One region of the Blastococcus sp. SYSU DS1024 genome, then DNA from elsewhere that is predicted to be linked to it. Evidence: riboswitches for the same ligand, from Rfam matches in the RefSeq annotation. Region 1 holds a riboswitch; each other region holds the start of a gene.

Evidence for each region. Region 1 has a riboswitch for cyclic di-AMP ahead of ACI79S_RS14410 (C40 family peptidase). Riboswitches for the same ligand answer to the same signal wherever they lie in the genome.
Region 2: linked by a shared signal. The riboswitch ahead of ACI79S_RS06380 (hypothetical protein) and the one ahead of ACI79S_RS14410 (C40 family peptidase) in region 1 are both predicted to bind cyclic di-AMP.
Region 3: linked by a shared signal. The riboswitch ahead of ACI79S_RS15495 (LysM peptidoglycan-binding domain-containing protein) and the one ahead of ACI79S_RS14410 (C40 family peptidase) in region 1 are both predicted to bind cyclic di-AMP.

The regions. Positions count from the first base shown of each region.
Region 1 is NZ_JBJHAA010000015.1:56,519-63,020, forward strand. Features, by position in the region: gene ACI79S_RS14400 (glycosyltransferase family 4 protein) at 1-920, opposite strand, end outside; gene ACI79S_RS14405 (M48 family metallopeptidase) at 917-2,182, opposite strand; gene ACI79S_RS14410 (C40 family peptidase) at 2,873-3,952, opposite strand; cyclic di-AMP (ydaO/yuaA leader) riboswitch at 3,970-4,147, opposite strand; gene ACI79S_RS14415 (hypothetical protein) at 4,333-4,641, opposite strand; gene ACI79S_RS14420 (D-alanyl-D-alanine carboxypeptidase family protein) at 4,725-6,470, opposite strand.
Region 2 is NZ_JBJHAA010000005.1:41,443-47,944, forward strand. Features, by position in the region: gene ACI79S_RS06365 (saccharopine dehydrogenase family protein) at 1-34, shown strand, start outside; gene ACI79S_RS06370 (DNA-directed RNA polymerase subunit alpha C-terminal domain-containing protein) at 83-661, shown strand; gene ACI79S_RS06375 (bifunctional 3'-5' exonuclease/DNA polymerase) at 674-2,338, shown strand; cyclic di-AMP (ydaO/yuaA leader) riboswitch at 2,491-2,642, shown strand; gene ACI79S_RS06380 (hypothetical protein) at 2,900-3,781, shown strand; gene ACI79S_RS06385 (SDR family oxidoreductase) at 3,804-4,550, opposite strand; gene ACI79S_RS06390 (protein kinase domain-containing protein) at 4,784-6,502, shown strand, end outside.
Region 3 is NZ_JBJHAA010000017.1:71,469-77,970, reverse strand. Features, by position in the region: gene ACI79S_RS15520 (zf-HC2 domain-containing protein) at 1-17, opposite strand, end outside; gene ACI79S_RS15515 (sigma-70 family RNA polymerase sigma factor) at 90-653, shown strand; gene ACI79S_RS15510 (sulfite exporter TauE/SafE family protein) at 918-1,928, shown strand; gene ACI79S_RS15505 (NAD-dependent epimerase/dehydratase family protein) at 2,019-3,014, opposite strand; gene ACI79S_RS15500 (DUF5994 family protein) at 3,093-3,593, opposite strand; cyclic di-AMP (ydaO/yuaA leader) riboswitch at 3,973-4,066, shown strand; gene ACI79S_RS15495 (LysM peptidoglycan-binding domain-containing protein) at 4,147-4,977, shown strand; gene typA (translational GTPase TypA) at 5,047-6,502, opposite strand, start outside.

The sequences.
Region 1 (6,502 bases):
CCGCCCGAGGTGCCCGCGACGACCGGTCGGGCGCAGGCCGCGGCCTCGAGGAAGACCATGCCGAGGCCCTCGACGTCCAGGCCCCCGCGCCGGGTGCGGCAGGGCATGGCGAACACGTCCCCGGCGGCATAGTGCGCCGGCAGCTCGTCGTGGTCCACCGGGCCGGTCAGGACCACCGAGTCCTGGAGCCCAGCCCGGGCGACGGCGCGGCGGAGGGAGGCCTCGGCCGGGCCGCCGCCGACCAGCAGCAACCGGGCGCCGGGGTGCCGGGCGAGGACCTGCGGCCAGCCCGCCACGAGCACGTCCTGCCCCTTGCGGGCGACCAGGCGGGAGACGCAGACGACGACCGGTGCGTCACCGAGCCCGTGCCGGGCGCGCACCGCCGTGCCGTCGACGCCGGGGGCGAACCGGTCGATGTCGACCCCGGGCGAGAGCTGGGCCAGCCGGGTGCGGCCCCCGAGCGGCGGGGCGAGGCGGTCACGGGTGTACTCGCTGATGTAGGTGAGGACGTCCAGACCGGCGGCGATCCGCTGCATCACCTGCCGGCTGCCCGGAAGGGCGACCCAGCCGGTCTCGTGCCCGTGCGTGGCGCCGACCAGGTGCTCGACCCCGGCGGCGCGCAGCGTCGGCGCGAGCAGCCCCAGCGGCGCGGCCGCCCCGAAGAACGCGGTGTCGCAGCCGTACCGCTCCACCAGCTCCACCGCCGCGCGGGCGGTCGCCCGCGTCGGGAGGAGCATCCCGGTCGGCCGGCGCACCACGGGATAGGGCAGCGACCGGTCGTGCTCGGCCGAGCCCGGTGCGTCCGACGCCAGCACGACCAGCGAGTCCGGTGGCCGCCGCTCCAGCAGCGCGGCCACGAACGTCTGGATGCCTCCTTGCCGGGGCGGGAAGTCGTTCGTGACGACCAGCGTCCGGCTCACGGCCCCTCCAGGCGCGCCCAGTCCTCGGCCATCGCGATGCGCTGCGCGGTCGTGGGGTGGCTGCCGAAGAACCAGTGCCAGGCCGCCGGCGGATCCGGATCGCTGAGGTTGGCCCTGGCGAGCCGCTGCTGCATGGCGATGAATGCCTCCGGATCGCGGGTGAGGTCGAGGGTGTGCAGGTCCGCGCGGGCCTCGATCTGGCGCGACACCAGGTTCTGCACCGGCGTGGACAGCAGGCCGCCCACGGCGACCAGGAACAGCAGCAGGGGGACCACGCGGGGGTCGCCGGCCGACGGCGCCCCCGAGCGGCGCAGCAGGGGCGTCCAGGTCAGCAGCCAGCCCAGCAGCGCGGTCGCCGCACCCGCGCCCAGCGCGCCCATGAGCGTGCCGGTCAGGACGTCGTCGGCGGCCACGTGCCCCAGCTCGTGCGCCGCGATCGACTCGATCTCCGCATCGGGCAGCCGGCCGAGGACGGTGTCGTAGACGACGATCCGCCGGGTCGAGCCGAACCCGGAGACGTAGGCGTTCAACGCCGTCGTCCGCCGGGAGGCGTCGGAGACCAGCACGTCCTGGACCGGGGTGCCGTTCTCCTCCGCGAGGGCGAGCAGGTCGCTGCGCAGTTCGCCCGCCGGCAGCGGCTCGAAGGTGTTGAACGCCGGCTCGATGACCACCGGGTAGAGGAACGAGCCGACGACGACGAAGCCGGCCGCTGCCGCCCCGCCCCAGGCCCACCAGGTGCGCGGCGCGCGACGGACCAGCCACAGGAAGGCCAGCACCACGACGACGGTCAGCGCCGCGCTGATGGCCAGCGAGACGGCGACGTCGCGCAGCCAGAGCCCCCAGCCACGGGTGGACAGGCCGTAGCGCGTGCGCACGGCCTCCGCGTAGGCGGAGATCGGCAGGGTCACCACGCGTCCCAGGAGGAGCAGGACCGGCACGCCCAGCAGCACCTGCACGACCCACCGGTCGCCCCACCGCGCCCCCACCGCACGCATCAGGCGGGCCCCCAGCGGGGTGAGCCCGAGCACCGCCGAGACCGCCAGCCCGAGGACCAGGGAGAGCAGCGACGCGGGCCGCAGGGCGGCGGCGAAGGCCTCCGCGCGCTCGATCGTCGCGGGATCCAGGCCCGCGGTGGGGTCGGGCTCGGTGCGTCCTCCGGGCGGCTCGGGCAGCACGTCCCACGGGGTGCGGACGACGATGACGACGACGACGGCGATCCCGAGCAGGGCCGCGGCCACCAGGGCGGCCCGGCGAACGCTCACCCCGCCGATCCTAGGCGGGCGGCTCCCCGCGCCCTCCCCGCCGGCTCCGCTCCTCCCCCGGGCCGCGGCACGCGGGCACCGGGCTCCCGTTCGAACCCGGCCACCGCGCGCGACACCGACGCCTGGGAGGTGCCCAGCAGGTCAGCGGCGCCGGTGAAGGCCCCGCGTCGACGACCGCGACGTGCGAATCCGGCCTGGTCCTCCCCGGCCCCTCCAGCGACCACTTGTGCCGTCGCCGCCGGGGGGCTGTCGTCGGTCGTCCCCTGCGCCGCCGACCGCACCACCCTGCGGTTCGTGCCCCCGCGCTTCCTCGGCGTCTTCACGAGCACCCATCCGGTGCTGGCCGCCCTCGTCGGCATCCTGCTGCTCGACCAGGGGGCTCCGGGCGCACGCGAAGATCGCGCCAGGACGCTCCCCCGGGCCTGCCCGAGGTCGTCGGACGGCGCCCTCGGTCACCGGACCGCCCAGGACCGCCGAGGGCCGGCGATCCCTGTCGGGATCACCGGCCCTCGGTCACCAGCCTGGAACCGTCAGCCGGCGATGTCACCAGCCGGCCTCCGCGCCCCGGTCCGCTCCTCGCTCGTCCCTCGCTGCGATGCTCCCGGAGCTGTCAGCCGGCGATGTCACCAGCCGGCCTCCGCGCCCCGGTCCGCTCCTCGCTCGTCCCTCGCTGCGATGCTCCCGGAGCTGTCAGCCGGCGATGCGACGGGCGCTGTTGTAGCTCCCCATCGAGTCCACGCTCGCCACCTTCACCGGCTGGCCGGACGTGGAGGCGTGCACCATCTGGCCGTTGCCGATGTACATGCCCACGTGGCTCACCGGGCTGTAGAAGAACAGCAGGTCGCCCGGCTGCAGCTCGCCGCGGGAGACGGGCCTACCCATCTGGCTCTGCGACCGGCTGGAGTGCGGGAGCGTCACCCCGGCCGCGGCGTAGGCGTACGACGTCAGCCCCGAGCAGTCGAAGGCGTTCGGCCCGCCGGCACCCCACACGTACGGGTCGCCGAGCTGGGCGAGCGCGGTGTTCACCGCCACCTGGGCGGCCGTGCTCGGCGCGATGACGCTGCCGGTGGGCGCCGGGAGACCGGCGCCACCGTGGGCCTGTGCCACCTGCGCCTGCTGCGGCGCGGTGAGCGCCTCGTACCGGCGCTGGTAGTCGGCGATCTTCGCCTCGAGCTCCTCCTGCTGGCCGGCGATCCGCTCCACCGCCCGCCGGGCGTCCGCCGCGGCCTTCTCGGCGGCGTCGCGGGCCTGCTCCGCGTCCTCGGCCGCCCGCGACACCTCGGTGAGCACCTCGCTGGTGTGCCCGGCGATGACGTCGAGGGTGCCCAGCTGGTCGACCAGCTGGTCGGCCGAGTTGCTGGTCAGCAGGACGTCGAGCTGCGACATGCCGCTGCCCGTGTAGACGCTGCGGGCCAGCCGGCGCATGTGCCCGTCGAGGGAACCGAGCCGGGCCTCCGCCTCCGCGACCGCCTCGCTCGCGGCCTGCGCGTCGCGCTGGTGGCCCTCGAGGACGACGCGCGCCTCGTTGAGCTGCTCGGAGACGACCTCCAGCTCGTGGCTGGCCTCGGCCACCTGGGCGGCGACCTCGTCGGCGGTGCCGGGAACCGCCGACGCGGTACCCGGGAGGACGGTGACGGTCAGGGCCGCGACGGCGCTGACCAGGAGCCCCGAACGGAGCGGTCCGAAGCGGCGGGCGCTGGCAGAGCTGCACCGGCCGGCGGTGTGGAGTTGTTCGGGGGCGTGCGTCAGTAGTGCGTGAGGGGTCGCCACGTGCGGCGGCTCTCCGTTTCTTCCGCTGCAACCGCCGACCGAGTTAGCTGACGGGTTCGGGCTGGGAAGACTGGCCCTATCCCCCGCGCACCGGCGAGCCGACGGCGGGAGAACTCACCCCAGAGTGCGGTGGGTCCCCGGTACACCTCGGGCGCCAGTGGTGCACGCCACGCGGTGATTAGGCGGTGTCCGGTCGAGGCCATCCATCGATGGATGACGACCACCCGGCCGAACGGAGGGAACCCTACGACCGTGATGCGCCTGTGACAAACGGGAACAGGTGAGACGTGTGCGACGGCCACGTGCCCCGCGATGGCGCGTCTACCTGGGCATTCACCCGATCGGGTGTACACCCGTCCCTCGCCACGGGCGGGCGGGGATCAACCGGTACGCCGTCCCGACCGCTCCCCGCCGTGCCCGTCGGGATGCCGCAGCGGGGGAACCAGGCCGCCCTCGGCCAGCGCGCGCACGGCGCGGCGTTCCACCTCGTCGAACTCCACCACCACGCCCGGCGGCGGGACGACGACGTCCTCGGCGGCCGTGGCCGGCCCGCCACGCGGCCGCCCGGTCATCGGCACGACGACCGGGTCGACCCCCTGCCACCCGGGCGGGGCCCCCAGCAGCACGGTCACGACGCAGTCGGCGCAACCGGTCCCCCGGGCGGTGCAGGTGTCGCAATCGATGAGCATCGCTTCTTCTCCTCCGTGAGTTGCTGCGCACGGTAGGAAGGGCCACCGACATTTCCGCCGGGCCACCGTCGGCCCGCGCCGGGTCAGCTGCCCGCGTACTCCCAGTGCCACGGCTCCTCGCGCCCGTTGCCCGGGTCGGCCCACGTGGGGTGCAGGAAGCCGAAGCGCCCGGCGTTGGCCACCATCCAGGCGTACTGCCGGGTGCCGAACGTCTGGACGCCGCCGCACAGGTCCACCGCCAGGCCCCAGCCGTGGTTGCTGGTGCCGGGCACCGCGGCCAGGGCCGGCTTCTCCCCGTACAGCCGCACCTGGCCGGCGTAGGTCCGGTAGGAGTCGGTGAGGCACAGCGGGCTCCCGAAGGCGGTCGCGTAGGCCGCCGACATGGCCCGGTAGGCGGCGGCCGCATCGCAGCGCAGCGCGTGCCCGCCGACGCCGAGCGGGCACATCGCGCTGGGCGGGATGAGGCCGTTCGGGTAGCCGCCCCACGCGCGGGCGCCGTCGTAGCTGGGTGGGTAGACGGTGTTGCCGCACTCGGTCCGCAGCGTCCCCGCGGCCGGCGCCGGGACGGCGACGGGGGGCCGCTGGCCGAGGACCGGGCGGCCGATCGCCAGCACCTGGTCGCCCGGCAGCGTCCGCACCACGACCGCGCCGGCCCGGGCGTCGGCGGTCAGCATGGTCCGCGGGTCCAGGGCGATGCCCACGTGCCCGAGGCCCGCCTCCGGCGAGCCCAGGAAGACCAGGTCACCGGGGAGGACGTCGGCGGGGGCCACGGATACGGCGCTCGCGAACAGCTCCTCCTGCGTCGCGGGCAGCTGGACACCGGCCCGGCCGTAGGCCACCTGGACCAGTGACCCGCAGTCCCAGGACTCCGGCCCCGCCGTCCCGGGCGCGTACGGCTGCCCCAGGGCCTCCATCGCGCCGCTGACGGCGGTCAGGGTCTCGGCGGGCAGGACCAGGAGCGAGCTCGGCCGCCCGGGCAGCTGGGCCACCCCGCGCTGCGCGCCACCCGCGGCTGCGGCCACCGGAGCGAGGCGGTCGGGGAGGCTGCGCTCGGGTTCCCGCAGCGCGGCGGCGGGCACGTCGCCGAGGCCGGCGGTCCGGAGCTGGTCGACGTAGGCCCGCCAGCTGGCCGCCGTCTGCTCGTTCACCGACACCTGCTCCCCCTGGAGCGCCGCCAGCTGCCGGTCGACGACGGCCAGCGTGTCGTGGAGCTCCGTGGTCACCGCATCGGCGGCCGCCTCCAGCGCGGCCACCCGCGCGGCCACCTCGTCCGCCCGCTCCTGGGCCACGCCGAGCGCGGCCTGGGCGCGCTGCTGCTGGTCCAGGGCGCTGCGCCGGTGGCTCTCCGCGACGCCGATGAGGTGGGCGAGGTGCGCGTCGACGGCGTCGAGGAAGCCCATGCCGGCGAGGACCTCCCCCGGGTCGCCACCGGTGAGCAGGAGCGTCAGGGGGGTGAGGGCGCCACCGTCCCGGTAGACCGCAGCGGCGTAACCGGCGACCTCGCGCTGGTGCCCGGCCAGCACGCCCCGGGCGTCCTCGAGCACCGCCCTCGCCTCGTCCACCGACCGCTGCGCCTCGGCCAGCGCCTCGCGCGCGGCGACGACCTGCCCCTGGCGCGCCCGGAGGTCCTCCTGCACCTCGGCGGCCCGCCGTTGCAGCCGGTCCAGGTCGCGGCTGTCCAGCACGCCGGAGGTGCCACCCGGCTGGTCGCTGGGCGCGGCGGCCACCGGCCCGGCGGGCAGCAGCACCGCCAGGCACGCCGCCAGCGCCGCGGCCACCGCGCATCGCCGGGCCCGGGCGGGCGGGCGCCACCTGGAGCGCGCGGGCATCACCGACCACCTCTGCGTGCGGGCCGGTCGCA
Region 2 (6,502 bases), on a different contig from region 1:
GGCGGGGCACACCTACGAGGTGACCGAGGTCTGACCGTGCTGCCGGCGCGACCGCGAGCCGGCATCGCTAGGGTTGACCGACATGCCGACCAGCTCAGCGGGACAGCGCGCCGGGACGATCCGTGACCTGGGTCTGCCGACGCGGGCCGTCAGCGCGCTGACCCGGGCGGGGATCACCGACGTCGAGGCGCTCGCCGCGCTCACCCGGAGGGAGCTCGGCGCCGTCGCCGGCCTCGGACCGGGCCTGGTCGCGGCGATCCGCGCCGTCGTCCCGGAGCCGCCGGCCGAGCTGCCGGGCGCCGGCGCGGCGGTGGGCAGCCGGCCGACCGGTGGGCGGCCGGGCGGTGACGAGCCGTCCGAGGACGACGGTCCGGTGGCGCCGGCCATCCCGTCGTTCGACTCGCTCCGGGGCCCGCGACGCCGGTCGGCGGTCGACCTGCTCCTCACCGAGGCCCAGGCGCCGGCCCCGCCGGTCGACGAGGCCCGGGGGCCGGCCGCCGACCGGCCGTCACCCGGCCGGGCCGGGGCGGGTGCCACCGTCCGCCCGCCCGACTACGCCGACCTGCTGCGGCTGGGCGTGCACGTGGCCCGGGCCGTCCTCGGTGCCCCGGCGCGCTGCCTGCACCGGTTGCTCGGCCGGGGCGGCCCGTCCGCCCGGTAGGGCCGACCGCACGTGCAGCGGGTCCTGCTCCGCCGCCGGGAGTCCGCGGTGGAGATCACCGAGCTCGCCGACGACGGGTCGACGGGGTCGGTCACTCGCGTCCCGGCCGGGGGACTGCCCGCCGTCGTGGCGCAGCGGGAGGCCGCTGCCGCACCCGTCCGCTGGGTGTGGGACGACACCACCCGCTGGTACCCCGCGCTGCTGGCGGCGGGGGTCCGCGTCGAGCGCTGCACCGACCTGCGGCTCGGGCACGCGATCCTGCGACGGTCCCCGTTCGCGGCCCAGGAGCTGCTCACGGGGGACGACACCCACGGGTGGGACGCGCTGCAGCCCGGCCCGCCGCCGGAGTCCGCCCTCTTCCCGCTGGCCGACCCGGCCGACCTGCTCGACCCGGTGGCCGAGCAGCGGCGCCAGCAGGCGGCCCTGGCCGCCTCCCCGCACGGCGACCGGCTCGCGCTGCTGCTCGCGGCGGAGTCCGCCGGCGCCCTGGTGGCCGCCGAGATGACGCACACCGGCCTGCCGTGGCGGGCGGACGTGCACGAGCGCCTGCTCACCGACCTGCTCGGCCCGCGCCCGGGAAGCGGTGGGCGCCCCGCGGTGCTCGAGCGGCTGCTGGGCGAGATCCGCGCGGCGCTGGGCACCCCGTCGCTCAACCCCGATTCGCCGGCCGAGCTGCTGCGGGCCCTCCAGCAGGCCGGTCTCCCGGTGGCCGACACCCGCTCGTGGACCCTCGAGCAGCTCGACCACCCGTGCGTCCCCCCGCTGCTCGAGTACAAGAAGCTGATGCGGCTGCTCACGGCGAACGGCTGGAGCTGGCTGGAGACCTGGGTGCAGGCGGGGCGGTTCCGCTCGGCCTTCCTGCCGGGCGGGGTGGTCACGGGTCGGTGGGCGTCCCACGGCGGGGGTGCGCTCTCGGTGCCCACGCTCATCCGCCCCGCGGCGGTCGCGGACGACGGCTGGCGGTTCGTCGTCGCCGACGTGGCCCAGCTGGAGCCCCGGGTGCTCGCCGGGATGAGCGCGGACACCGCGATGGCCGAGGCGGCGCGGGCCTCGGACCTCTACGCGGGCATGGTCGCCGGTGGTGCAGTGGCGACCCGGACGGAGGCGAAGCTGGGCATCCTCGGCGCCATGTACGGCGGCACGCGCGGGGAGAGCGGTCGCATGATGCCCCGGCTCGCCCGCCGCTACCCGCGCGCCATCGGCCTGGTCGAGGAGTCCGCCCGGGCCGGCGAGCGCGGCGAGGTGGTGCACACCCTGCTGGGCCGGGGGTCGCCGTCGCCCACCGGGGCGTGGGCGCAGCGGGCGGACGGGCTCGGCGAGGCCGCGGATCAGGCCGGGTCCCGGGAGGACCGCGACCGCGCCCGCCGCGCCTGGGGCCGGTTCACCCGCAACTTCGTCGTCCAGGGCACCGGAGCGGAGTGGGCGATGTGCTGGCTGGCCGACCTCCGCAACCGGCTCTGGCGGCTGGGCGGCGACGGGCCGCTGGAGACCCGGGCGCACCTGGCCTTCTTCCTGCACGACGAGGTCGTCGTGCACACCCCCGAGCACCTGGCCGACGCCGTGGCCGAGGCGGTGCGCGCCGCGGCCACCACGGCCGGGCGGCTGCTGTTCGGCGCCTTCCCGGTGGACTTCCCGCTCGACGTCGCCGTCGTCCGGTCCTGGGCCGACGCGGGCTGAACGGCCCGCCCTACACCACCGAAGGGGCCGGCGAGCTGCCGCGACACGCGTCACGATCTGCGGAAGTGGCCGCTTCCGCATTGTCACGACTGCATAACGACGGTTACCGTGGCGGAGCCCGACCGATCGTTCTCTCCCCATCCGGGGAGGTCTGCCGGGCGCCGCCGAGTTGCCCTTCGGGGTGAGCCGGGGACCCACCGAAGTTCTGGGGTGAATCGCGCGCCGGGCACGTCCTGGTGCGGGTAGGGCAACTTCTGAGCCCGAATCCGTCAGCTAACCCGGTAGGCGGCACGACGGAAGAAACGGAGAGCCGCCGCATGGCGCGCCCCTGCACTGCCGCACCACCACGCGCCCGCCGGCACCGCCGCCTCCAGGGGCGTCCCCGGACCTGACCGCACGCGCACCCGGCGTCCCGCCGGTCGCCCACCGCCACCGATGAACCGCACCGGCCGAGCCGCCGGTGCCCGGTGGCCCCGCGACCCGGCGCCGGTCCGCAGCCCGCATCCCTCGCGGTCCGCCTCGCCCGGCCGACCCCGCCGCACCCCCGGAGCACCCGCACCCATGGATCCCCGCACCACCACCTCGGGCCGTCGTGGCCCGCTCGCCCTCCGCCGTCGCCCGCCCTCGGGCCTCCGCCGTCCCGCGCTCTACCTCGGGGTGGCCGCCGCCGGCGCCCTCCTGGTCAACACCCTCGTCGGCGTGGACCCGGGCGCCCAGGCCGAGGCCGGCACCCCGCAGTCGGTGAGCGTCGCCCAGGAGCTGGGGCTGACCTCGCGTTCCGGGCCGGTCGACGTCGCCGAGGACCTCGCCCCGTTGCAGGACCTGGCGGCCAGCCGCAGCAGCCGCGAGGCCGAGCAGATCGCGGCCCAGGAGGCCCAGGCCGCGGCCGACCAGGCCGAGCTCGACCGGCAGCAGGCCGAGGCGGAGGCCGCCGCCCGCGCCGAGGCCGAGGCGGCCGAGGCGAAGGCGGCGGAGGAGGCCGCGGCCGCGGAGCAGGCGGCCGCAGCGCCCGCCGCGGCGACGCCCACGCAGCAGCAGGCCCGGGCCGCCGCGACCGCCGCCGCCTCCGTGGCGGCGACGGCGGTCGCCCGGATCTCCAACACCGCCGGCAGCGTCAAGCCGCAGGTCCAGACCGCGGCGGACGCCGTGATCAGCAACGTCCCCGGCGCCGCGGGGATCACCCTCGGCGGCACCCGGGCCAGCGCCGCCGACCCGGGCGGGCACCCCTCGGGCCTCGCGCTGGACTACATGGTGATGTCCGACGCCGCCCTCGGGGACGCGATCGTCGCCTACCACCGCGCCCACTGGGCCGAGCTGGGCGTGGACTACCTGATCTGGCAGCAGCGGATGCTCTCGTCCGCGGGCGGGTCGTGGCAGGCCATGGAGAACCGGGGCAGCGCGACGGCCAACCACTTCGACCACGTGCACGTGAACTACAACTGACCACGCCGTCCCGCGGCGGTTCCTAGGTGAGCCGGCGGACCACGGACAGCGGCAGCACCCGCATGGCCAGCCCGAGCGGCACCCAGGGCCACGCGGGCACGTAGGCCGTGGTCCGCCGGGCCTCGATGGCGGCCACCATGGCGCGGACGCCGGTCGGGGTGTCCACCATGAACCGGGTCCGCTGCTGCACGTGCTGGTTCATCTCCGACCGGATGTAGCCCGGGTAGATCACCGACACGTCCAGGCCGGGGACCCGCTCCGCCCGCAGCCCCTCGGCGAGGGACGCGACCCCGGCCTTGGTGGCGGCGTAGGTGGTCATCGACCGGCGCATGCCGCGCAGCGCCGACATCGAGGAGATCAGCACGAGGTGACCGCGGCCCTGGCGGCGGAAGATCTCCAGCGCCGCCTCCGACTGCGCCAGCGCGCCGACGAAGTTCGTCATCGCGGTCTCGCGGTTGGCGTCGGCCCGTCCGGTGCCCAGGGGGGCGCCCTTGCCCAGGCCGGCGTTCACCACCACCCGGTCGATCGCCCCGAACGCCGCGGCGAACGCGGCGAAGACCCTGGGCACGGCGTCGGCGTCGGTGACGTCGAGCGCCGCGGTCTCCACCCGCCGGCCGGTGGCCGACCGGATCTCCGCGGCGAGGGCGTCCAGCCGATCGGTGCGCCGGGCGCAGAGCGCCAGGTCGTGGCCGCGGGCGGCGAACTGCCGGGCCATCTCCTCGCCGAGGCCGGAACTCGCGCCGGTGATGAGGACGACGCCGGTGCTCATGGGTGCTCCTGTCGATCGGTGCGGCGAGCCCCTGCGGCCGGCCGGCACGCACGGTACGAGAGCCCCGCAGGGGGAGCGTGACCGGCACCGCCGGCGCCCGGTGGCACCCACCGGGTTCCACCTCGTGGGCTCCATCGGGGTTCAGCGGGCCTCCGGACGGGCACACCGGGAGGACGCACGAGCACGGGACGCGCGGGCGCGACCACGCGGCACCGACACGAGGGGATTCGGGAGTGACGACGGCCGGAACCAGTCGACGGTGCCTGGACGGCCGCTACCAGCTGCAGGAACTCATCGCCGTCGGCGGGATGGGCGAGGTGTGGCGGGCGCGCGACCTGCAGCTCCACCGGTCCGTGGCGGTCAAGGTGCTGCGCAGCGAGTACGCCGACGACCCGGTGTTCGTGGCCCGCTTCCGCTCCGAGGCCCGGCACGCGGCGGCGCTGAGCCACCCCAACATCGCCGCGGTCCTCGACTACGGGGAGACCACCGCCGAGGACACCGGCGAGCGGCTCGCCTACCTGGTGATGGAGCTCGTGGAGGGCCCCCCGCTGTCGGCCCGGCTGGCCGAGGTGGGGTCGCTGGACACCGCCGCCGCGCTCTCGCTGCTGCGGCAGGCGGCGGCCGGGCTGGCCGAGGCCCATCGCGCCGGCGTGGTCCACCGTGACGTCAAGCCGGCCAACATCCTGCTCGGCCCGGACGGCACGGTGAAGCTGACCGACTTCGGGATCTCGTGGTCGGCGGGGAGCGCGCCGATCACGGGCACCGGGCAGGTCGTCGGCACCGCTCAGTACATGTCGCCCGAGCAGGCGCGGGGTGAGCACGTCAGCCCTGCCAGCGACGTCTACGCCCTCGGCCTGGTCGGCTACGAGTCCCTGACCGGCCACGCGGCCTTCGACGGCGACAACCCGGTCACGGTCGCGCTCAAACAGGTGCAGGAGCACCCCGAACCTCTCCCCGCCGCGCTGCCGTCCGGCGTGCGCGCCCTGATCGACGCCGCCCTGGTCAAGGACCCGGCGCAGCGCCCGCGGGACGGCGGCGCCTTCCTGTCGGCCGTCGAGGAGGCGATCCTCCGACCGGCGGGGACGGCGCCGCGTCGAAGGCCGCTGGTCACGCGCCCGGTGCGGGCGGCGCGCCCGTCGTCCCGGGGCACCCGGGCGGCGCCGGGGCGGGCCGGCCGTCGCCCGGCCCTGGCCGTCGCGACGCCGCTGGCGGCGTTCCTCCTGCTCGGGGGCGGCGCCCTGTGGGTCATCCCGGATCCGGACGCGGGCGCCGGCCGGTCCGCCGGCGCCGTCTCGACCCCGTCGGCAGCCGCGGGTGTCGTGCTGGCCGTCGAGGAGTACCTCGGCCGCCCGGCCGCCGAGGTGGCCGCGGAGCTCGGCGCGCTGGGGCTGACGGTGCGGCAGGAGGAGGACGTGACGGCGGAGCAGGCCCCGGGGACGGTGACCCGCCTCGAGCCGGCCGCCGGCATGCTGCTCCCCGGTGACCAGGTGCGTCTCGGCGTCGCGGTCCGGCCAGGTGTGACGGAGCCGGAGCTGCCGCCGTCGACCGGTGGGGGCGCCATCCCGGTGGGGCGCCCCGAGCCCGTGGCGCCCGCCCCGGAGGTGACGGTCGCCGAGGAACCGGTGCGGAGCGCCCCGGCATCCCGCGGCCCGGCAGAGGAGAGCACGGGTCCGGCGAGGGGCGCGACGTCACCAGGCGGGGACGCCCCCGAGCCGAGCACCCCGCCGCGGAACGGAGAGGTCATCGCCGGGCCGAGCACACCGCCCGAGGGTGGCGGCGGCACGACCGAGCCGACCAGCCCGCCGGAGGGTGACGGCGGCACGACCGAGCCGACCAGCCCGCCGGAGGGTGACGGCGGCACGACCGAGCCGACCAGCCCGCCGGAGGGTGACGGCGGCACGACCGAGCCGACCACTCCGCCGGAGGGTGACGGCGGCACGACCGAGCCGACC
Region 3 (6,502 bases), on a different contig from region 1:
CAGGTGTGGCAGGACATGGTTGATTAGTCGCCGCCGGGCACCGCCCGGTTCCGGGCCTCCCGGGTGACCTGCGACACGCTGACGAGGACATGGACGACCTGGCACGCCTGGCCGCGGACGCCGCCGACGGCGACCCGCTGGCCGCGGCCACCCTCGTGCGGGAGACGCAGTCCGACGTCTGGCGGCTCTGCGCCGCGCTCGGCGACCGGGCCTCCGCCGACGACCTGACGCAGGAGACCTACCTGCGGGCGTTCGGCTCCCTGCACCGCTTCGAGGGCCGGTCCTCGGTCCGCACCTGGCTGCTGGCCATCGCCCGCCGGGTCTGCGCCGACGCGCTGCGCTCCCGCCGCCGGCGCCGGCTGACCCTGGTCCGGGAATCCCCCGACCTGGAACTGCTGGCCCCGCCGGGCGCCGCGGATGCCGTCGGGGAGAGCGCCGCGGTCGCCGATCTGCTGGCCCGGCTGGCCCCCGACCGGCGCGAGGCCTTCGTGCTGACGCAGCTGCTGGGGCTGCCCTACGCCGAGGCCGCGGAGGTCGCCGGGTGCCCCGTCGGCACCATCCGTTCCCGGGTGGCGCGGGCACGGGCCGACCTCGTGGACTCCCTCGACACGGTGCGCGAGGACGCCGGCCCGGGCGAGACCGCGCACGGCTGAGCGGGCGGCACCGCGACCGCCGTCCCACGCGTCGGGACGCGATCTGCGCCTAAGTGCATCGATCTGGTAGACATTGCGCCGTGACGCGGACGACGATGCTGCTCCTGGTGAGCCGCCGGCACGTCGACCTCCTGCGCGTCTGCACCGCCGCCTGTCCGGGCTGCTGAACTCCTCGCGCCTCCCCCGGCGCCACCTCGTCTCACCCCTCGCCTCACACGGTCGCCGTCTGCGCGCCCGCGTCCTGAGACCCCGGAGCCAGTGCTCGTGAAGACCCTGATCCTGCTCGCCCTCGCCGGGCTCGGTGCCCAGCTCGTCGACGGCAGCCTCGGCATGGCTTACGGCGTCACCTCGACGACCCTGCTGCTGGCCATCGGCACCAACCCGGCCGCGGCGTCGGCGACCATCCACCTCGCCGAGATCGGCACCACCCTGGCCTCGGGGCTCTCGCACTGGAAGTTCGGCAACGTCGACTGGAAGGTCGTCGCCAAGGTGGGGGTGCCCGGTGCGGTCGGCGCATTCGCCGGCGCCCACTTCCTCTCCAGCCTCTCCACCGCGGTCGCGGCGCCGGTCATGTCGCTGATCCTGGTCTCGCTGGGCGTCTACATCCTGGTGCGCTTCACGCTGCGCGGCATCGACCGGCGGAACGTCGGCAAGCCCATCCGCCGGCGCTTCCTGACCCCCCTCGGGCTGGTGGCCGGCTTCGTCGACGCCACCGGTGGCGGCGGCTGGGGGCCGGTCGGCACGCCGGCGCTGCTGGCCAGCGGCCGCATGGAGCCGCGCAAGGTCATCGGCTCGATCGACACCTCCGAGTTCCTCGTCGCGCTGGCGGCCAGCCTCGGCTTCCTGCTCGCTCTCGGCTCGCAGGGCATCGACCCGCTGTGGGTCGCCGGGCTGCTCGCCGGTGGTCTCGTCGCCGCCCCGATCGCGGCGTGGCTGGTGCGGCACATCCCGCCGCGCATGCTGGGCTCCCTGGTCGGCGGGATGATCGTGCTCACCAACACGCGCACGCTGCTGCGCAGCGACTGGGTGGACGCCGGCGACGTCGTCAGCGCGCTGGTCTACGCCGTGCTCGCGGTGGTCTGGGTCCTGGCCGTCGTCCACTCCTACCGCCGGTACCGGCAGGACGCGCGGCTGGAGTCGGCCGACGCCGTCGCCGCGCTGGCCGAGCAGAACGTGGCCGCCGACACGACCGACCCCGGCGAGGCGCCGGTCCGCGCCGCCGCTCCCGCCGACGAGCCCGTGGCCGCCGGCCGCCCCAGCGCCCCCCGCGACTGAGGGCTGCGCCGGGATCAGGTGACCTGATCGTGCAGCGTCCTCCCTCACCGCAGGAGGTGAGGGAGGACGCGCGATGATCAGGTTCGCTGATCATCGCGACGACAGCAGCGTCGCCTCCAGCTCGGCCGGGAGGCCGGGTCGGGGCTGGTCCGCGGGGCGGTGTGCCGGCGGCGCCGGCCGCTCGTGCGTCCGCAGCCACTCCCAGGTGTCGGCGACCGTCGACTCCAGCGCCCGCGTGGCCAGCCCGAGCTCGGCGGCGCGGGTGGTGTCGACGTCCCAGGCGGTGGGGGCGACCTCGTGGCGCAGCCACAGCGGCAGGTGCAGCCACTCCTGGACGCCGGCGGCGAGGAGGTCGGCCTCGGGCACCGGCGCCCACTCCGCCGCGCTCCCGGTGACGACCCGGCAGAGGTCGAGCAGGCCGCCCAGCGTCGTCATGCCCGCCGGCCCCGTGGCGTTGACCGCACCCGTGCGGCCCTGCTCGGCCATGTCCACCAGCCACGCGGCGAGGTCGCGGGCGTCGACCAGCGCGATCGGCTGGGCGACCCCCTCGGCCGGGACGACCACCCGACCGCCGCGCGCGATGCGCTCCAGCCACCAGCCGAGGCGGTGGACCGGGTCGTAGGGGCCGACGATCAGGCCGGCACGGGCGGTGAGGAAGCGGCCGCCGACGGCCGCGGCGAGTTCCCGCTCGGCGAAGGCCTTGATCGCTCCGTACTCGTCGTCGTCGTCGGCGCCCTCCGTCCGCTCGCCGTCCTCGGGGCCGAGCGGGCCCGGCGGCCAGTTCCGGTAGGCGTTGAGGCTGCTCACGAAGACGTAGGAGCGGACCCCGCCGAGCGCCGCCGCGGCGTTGCGGGCGGCGGCCCGGGTCTGGCAGGAGGTGTCGACGACGAGCTCCGGCTCCCACTCCCCCAGCGTGCGCGGCAGCGCACGGGGGTCGTCACGGTCGCCGTGCAGCGCCCGCACGCCCTCCGGCGGCGCGCCCGTGACGCCCCGGGTGAAGGTGGCGACGTCGTGCCCCCGCCCGAGCGCGGCACCGACCACGTGCCGACCGAGGAAGTGGGTGCCGCCGAGGACGAGGAGTCTCATGCCGACCACTCCAGCCCGGTCGGCGCCCACGCGTCCAGGGCGTTCGCCGGCAGCGGATCGGCCGTCGGCGGACGACCGCTACACCGCGCGGGACACCGGCAGCGTGGGCACCTGCGGGAGGGGCGTGGACCGGGCCGCGGCGAGCACCATCTGGGGCGAGGACGGCAGGCCGCGCCGGGTGCAGAGCCGCAGCGCCCGGGCGCCGGTGAGGACGTCGGTCTCCGGCGGGACGACCAGCAGGTCGGCGCGGCGGTTGCCCCCGGCCCAGGTGAGGCAGACGACCTGAGGGTCCATGCTGCGGAAGCCGCCGGCGCGCACCGTGCGGCCCAGCACCTCCAGCTTGCGGGGGGCCGGCTCCCAGGCCTCGAGGGCGTAGGTGAACCGCTCCACCCGCACACCGCGCCGCTCCAGCGCGGCGACCAGCTCGGGCAGCTCCACGGCGAGGTCCCGGCTCCGCGGGAACCACGCACCGTCGAACGCCGAACCGCCCGATCCGGCGTCGGCGCGCAGGCTCACCCGGACGTCGATCCCACCCCGGAAGCCCTCGGCCGCCGGAACCGTACGGGTGATCGTCGCCATGAGCGTTCGGCCGCCTTCCTCGTTCCCAGGGAGCCGGGAGACGGCTCCGACGCCAACGTAGGCCGGGTGCGCGGCGGGCTCCCCCGACGGTGCGGCGGGCGCGTCGGACCGCTCCGGCCAGCCATCACGATTCGTGACCTACCGAGCACATACCCGCGCAGCCGTCCGGACTGCCGCCCGGCGGGAGGGCTGCGCACGGACAGTCGGCAGCACACCACGGGGCGTCAGTCCTCGCGGGGGGACGCGGGACAGGTGCTCCGCGGAGTTGCTGCCGGGGACGGCGGTCTGCCTACCGTGCGGCGTCCACCACCGGGTGGGCCCGGATGGCGGACCGCCGAACCTGCCCACCGCCACCGGACCGTGCACACGACGGGCAGGCGCGGGGGACCCACGAGAACCTGGCCCTCGGCCTCGGGGTGAAGCCGCAGCACGCGGCCGGGCAGCTCTCGCCCGAACCCGACAGCTAACCCCGCAGGCGGCGAGAGGCTTCCCCATGCTCAAGCACCGCACGGCGCGACTCGGTCGCCCCACCCGCACCTCCGCCACGGCAGCTGTGGCACGTCCGGCCGTGGTCCTCGCGGCCGCGGCGGCCGCCTCCTTCGCGATCGCCGCTCCCGCCCACGCCCACTCCGGGGAGCACACGGTCGTCCCCGGTGACACGCTGGGCGGGCTCGCGGCCGCCCACGGCACCTCGTGGCAGACCCTCCACGCCGACAACCTCGCCACCATCGGCGCCGACCCGAACGTGCTGCGCGTCGGGCAGGTCCTCGTCATCGGCGGATCGGGCGCCGCGCCCGCCGCCCCCGCCGCCCCCGCCGTCCCGAGCGCGCCGGCCGCCGTCGGCGAGTACGTGGTCCAGGCGGGCGACACGCTGGGCGGTATCGCCGCCGGCCACGGCACCACCTGGGAGCAGTTGCACGCCCTGAACCTCGATGTCGTCGGTGCCGACCCGAACGTGCTGCGCGTCGGTCAGCGGCTCGCCCTCGGCGGCGGCACGGCGGCGGTGCCGGAGCGCGCCAGCCGGGCCGCGGACCGGTCGGCCCCGGACGCGGCGGCCTACGGCGCGTGGGATCCCCACGTGCGCCCCGCCGTGGGAGAGATCGCCGCGCAGTTCGGCATCTCGACGGTGTTGACCCGCCCCGGCCACAGCCCCACGGAGGGGCTCGCCGCCGACTTCATGGTCTACGACGACCGGGCCACGGGCGACGCGGTCGCCCAGTACGTCATCGACAACGCGGCGCGCCTCGGCGTCGAGTACGTCATCTGGCACCAGCAGATCGCCGGCACGTGGACGGGTTGGGCGTGGCAGGCCATGGAGGACCGTGGATCCGCCACGGCCAACCACATGGACCACCCGCACGTGGCCTTCGCACCGGCGCCGTAACGGCACCCGCGACGCAGCGAGCCCCTGCCCGGATCACCGGACAGGGGCTCGCTGCGCACCGGGGGCGGATCAGCTGGGCTTGGGCTTGCGGTTCTTGGCCTTGCCGCGCTCGGTCTGGTCCAGGACCACCTTGCGGATGCGGACACTGGCCGGCGTCACCTCGACGCACTCGTCCTCGGCGCAGAACTCCAGCGCCTGCTCCAGGTTCAGGATCCGCGGCGGGATGAGCCGCTCCAGCTCCTCGGAGGTGGACTTGCGCATGTTGGTGAGCTTCTTCTCCTTGGTGATGTTCACGTCCATGTCGTCCGGACGCGAGTTCTCACCGACGATCATGCCCTCGTAGACCTCGGTGCCCGGCTCGACCATGAGCTGGCCGCGCTCCTGCAGCGAGAACATCGAGTACGTCGTCGCCACGCCCTGGCGGTCGGCCACGAGCGAGCCGGTCGGGCGGGCGCGCATGTCGCCCAGCCACGGCTCGTAGCCCTCGAGGTTGTGGTTGAGGACGCCGGTACCGCGCGTCTCGGTGAGGAACTCGGTGCGGAACCCGATGAGGCCGCGCGACGGGACGATGTACTCCATCCGCGCCCAGCCGGTGTCGTGGTGCACCAGGTTCTCCAGCCGCGCCCGGCGAACCGCGAGCGCCTGGGTCAGCGTGCCGACGTACTCGCCCGGGGTGTCGATGGTGACCCGCTCGACCGGCTCGTGCAGCTTGCCGTCGATGGTCTTGGTGACCACGGTCGGGCGACCGACCGTGAGCTCGAACTCCTCCCGGCGCAGCTGCTCGACGAGGATGGCCAGCGCCAGCTCGCCGCGGCCCTGCATCTCCCAGGTGTCGGGCCGCTCGGTGGGCAGCATGCGCACCGAGACGTTGCCGACCAGCTCCTGGTCGAGCCGGTTCTTGATCAGGCGGGCGGTGAGCTTCTTGCCGGACTTGCCCGAGATCGGCGAGGTGTTGATGCCGATCGTGATCGAGATCGAGGGCTCGTCGACGGTGAGCGGCGGCAGCGGCCGCGGGTCGTTCGGGTCGGCGAGGGTGTCGCCGATCATGATGTCCTCGATGCCGGCGATGGCGACCAGGTCGCCGGGGCCGGCGCTCTCGGCCGGGGTGCGGGTGAGGCCCTCGGTGACGAGCAGCTCGGTGATCTTGACGTTCTTGATGGTGCCGTCGACCTTGCACCAGGCCACCTGCTGGCCCCGCTTCATCTCACCGGAGTGCACGCGCAGCAGCGCGAGCCGGCCGAGGAACGGCGAGGCGTCGAGGTTGGTGACCTGCGCGCGCAGCGGCTCCTCGGCGTCGTAGGTCGGCGCCGGAACGGTGTCCAGCAGCGTCTTCACCAGCGGCCCGAGGTCCGGGCTGTCGGGCACGGTGCCGTTCTCGGGGCGGTTGAGCGACGCCTGCCCGGTGCGCCCGTTGCAGTAGACGATCGGGAACTCGAGGGCGTCGGCGTCCAGGCCGGCGTCCTCCATCAGCTCCATGAACAGCTCGTAGCACTCGTCGACGACCTCGGCGATGCGGGCGTCACCG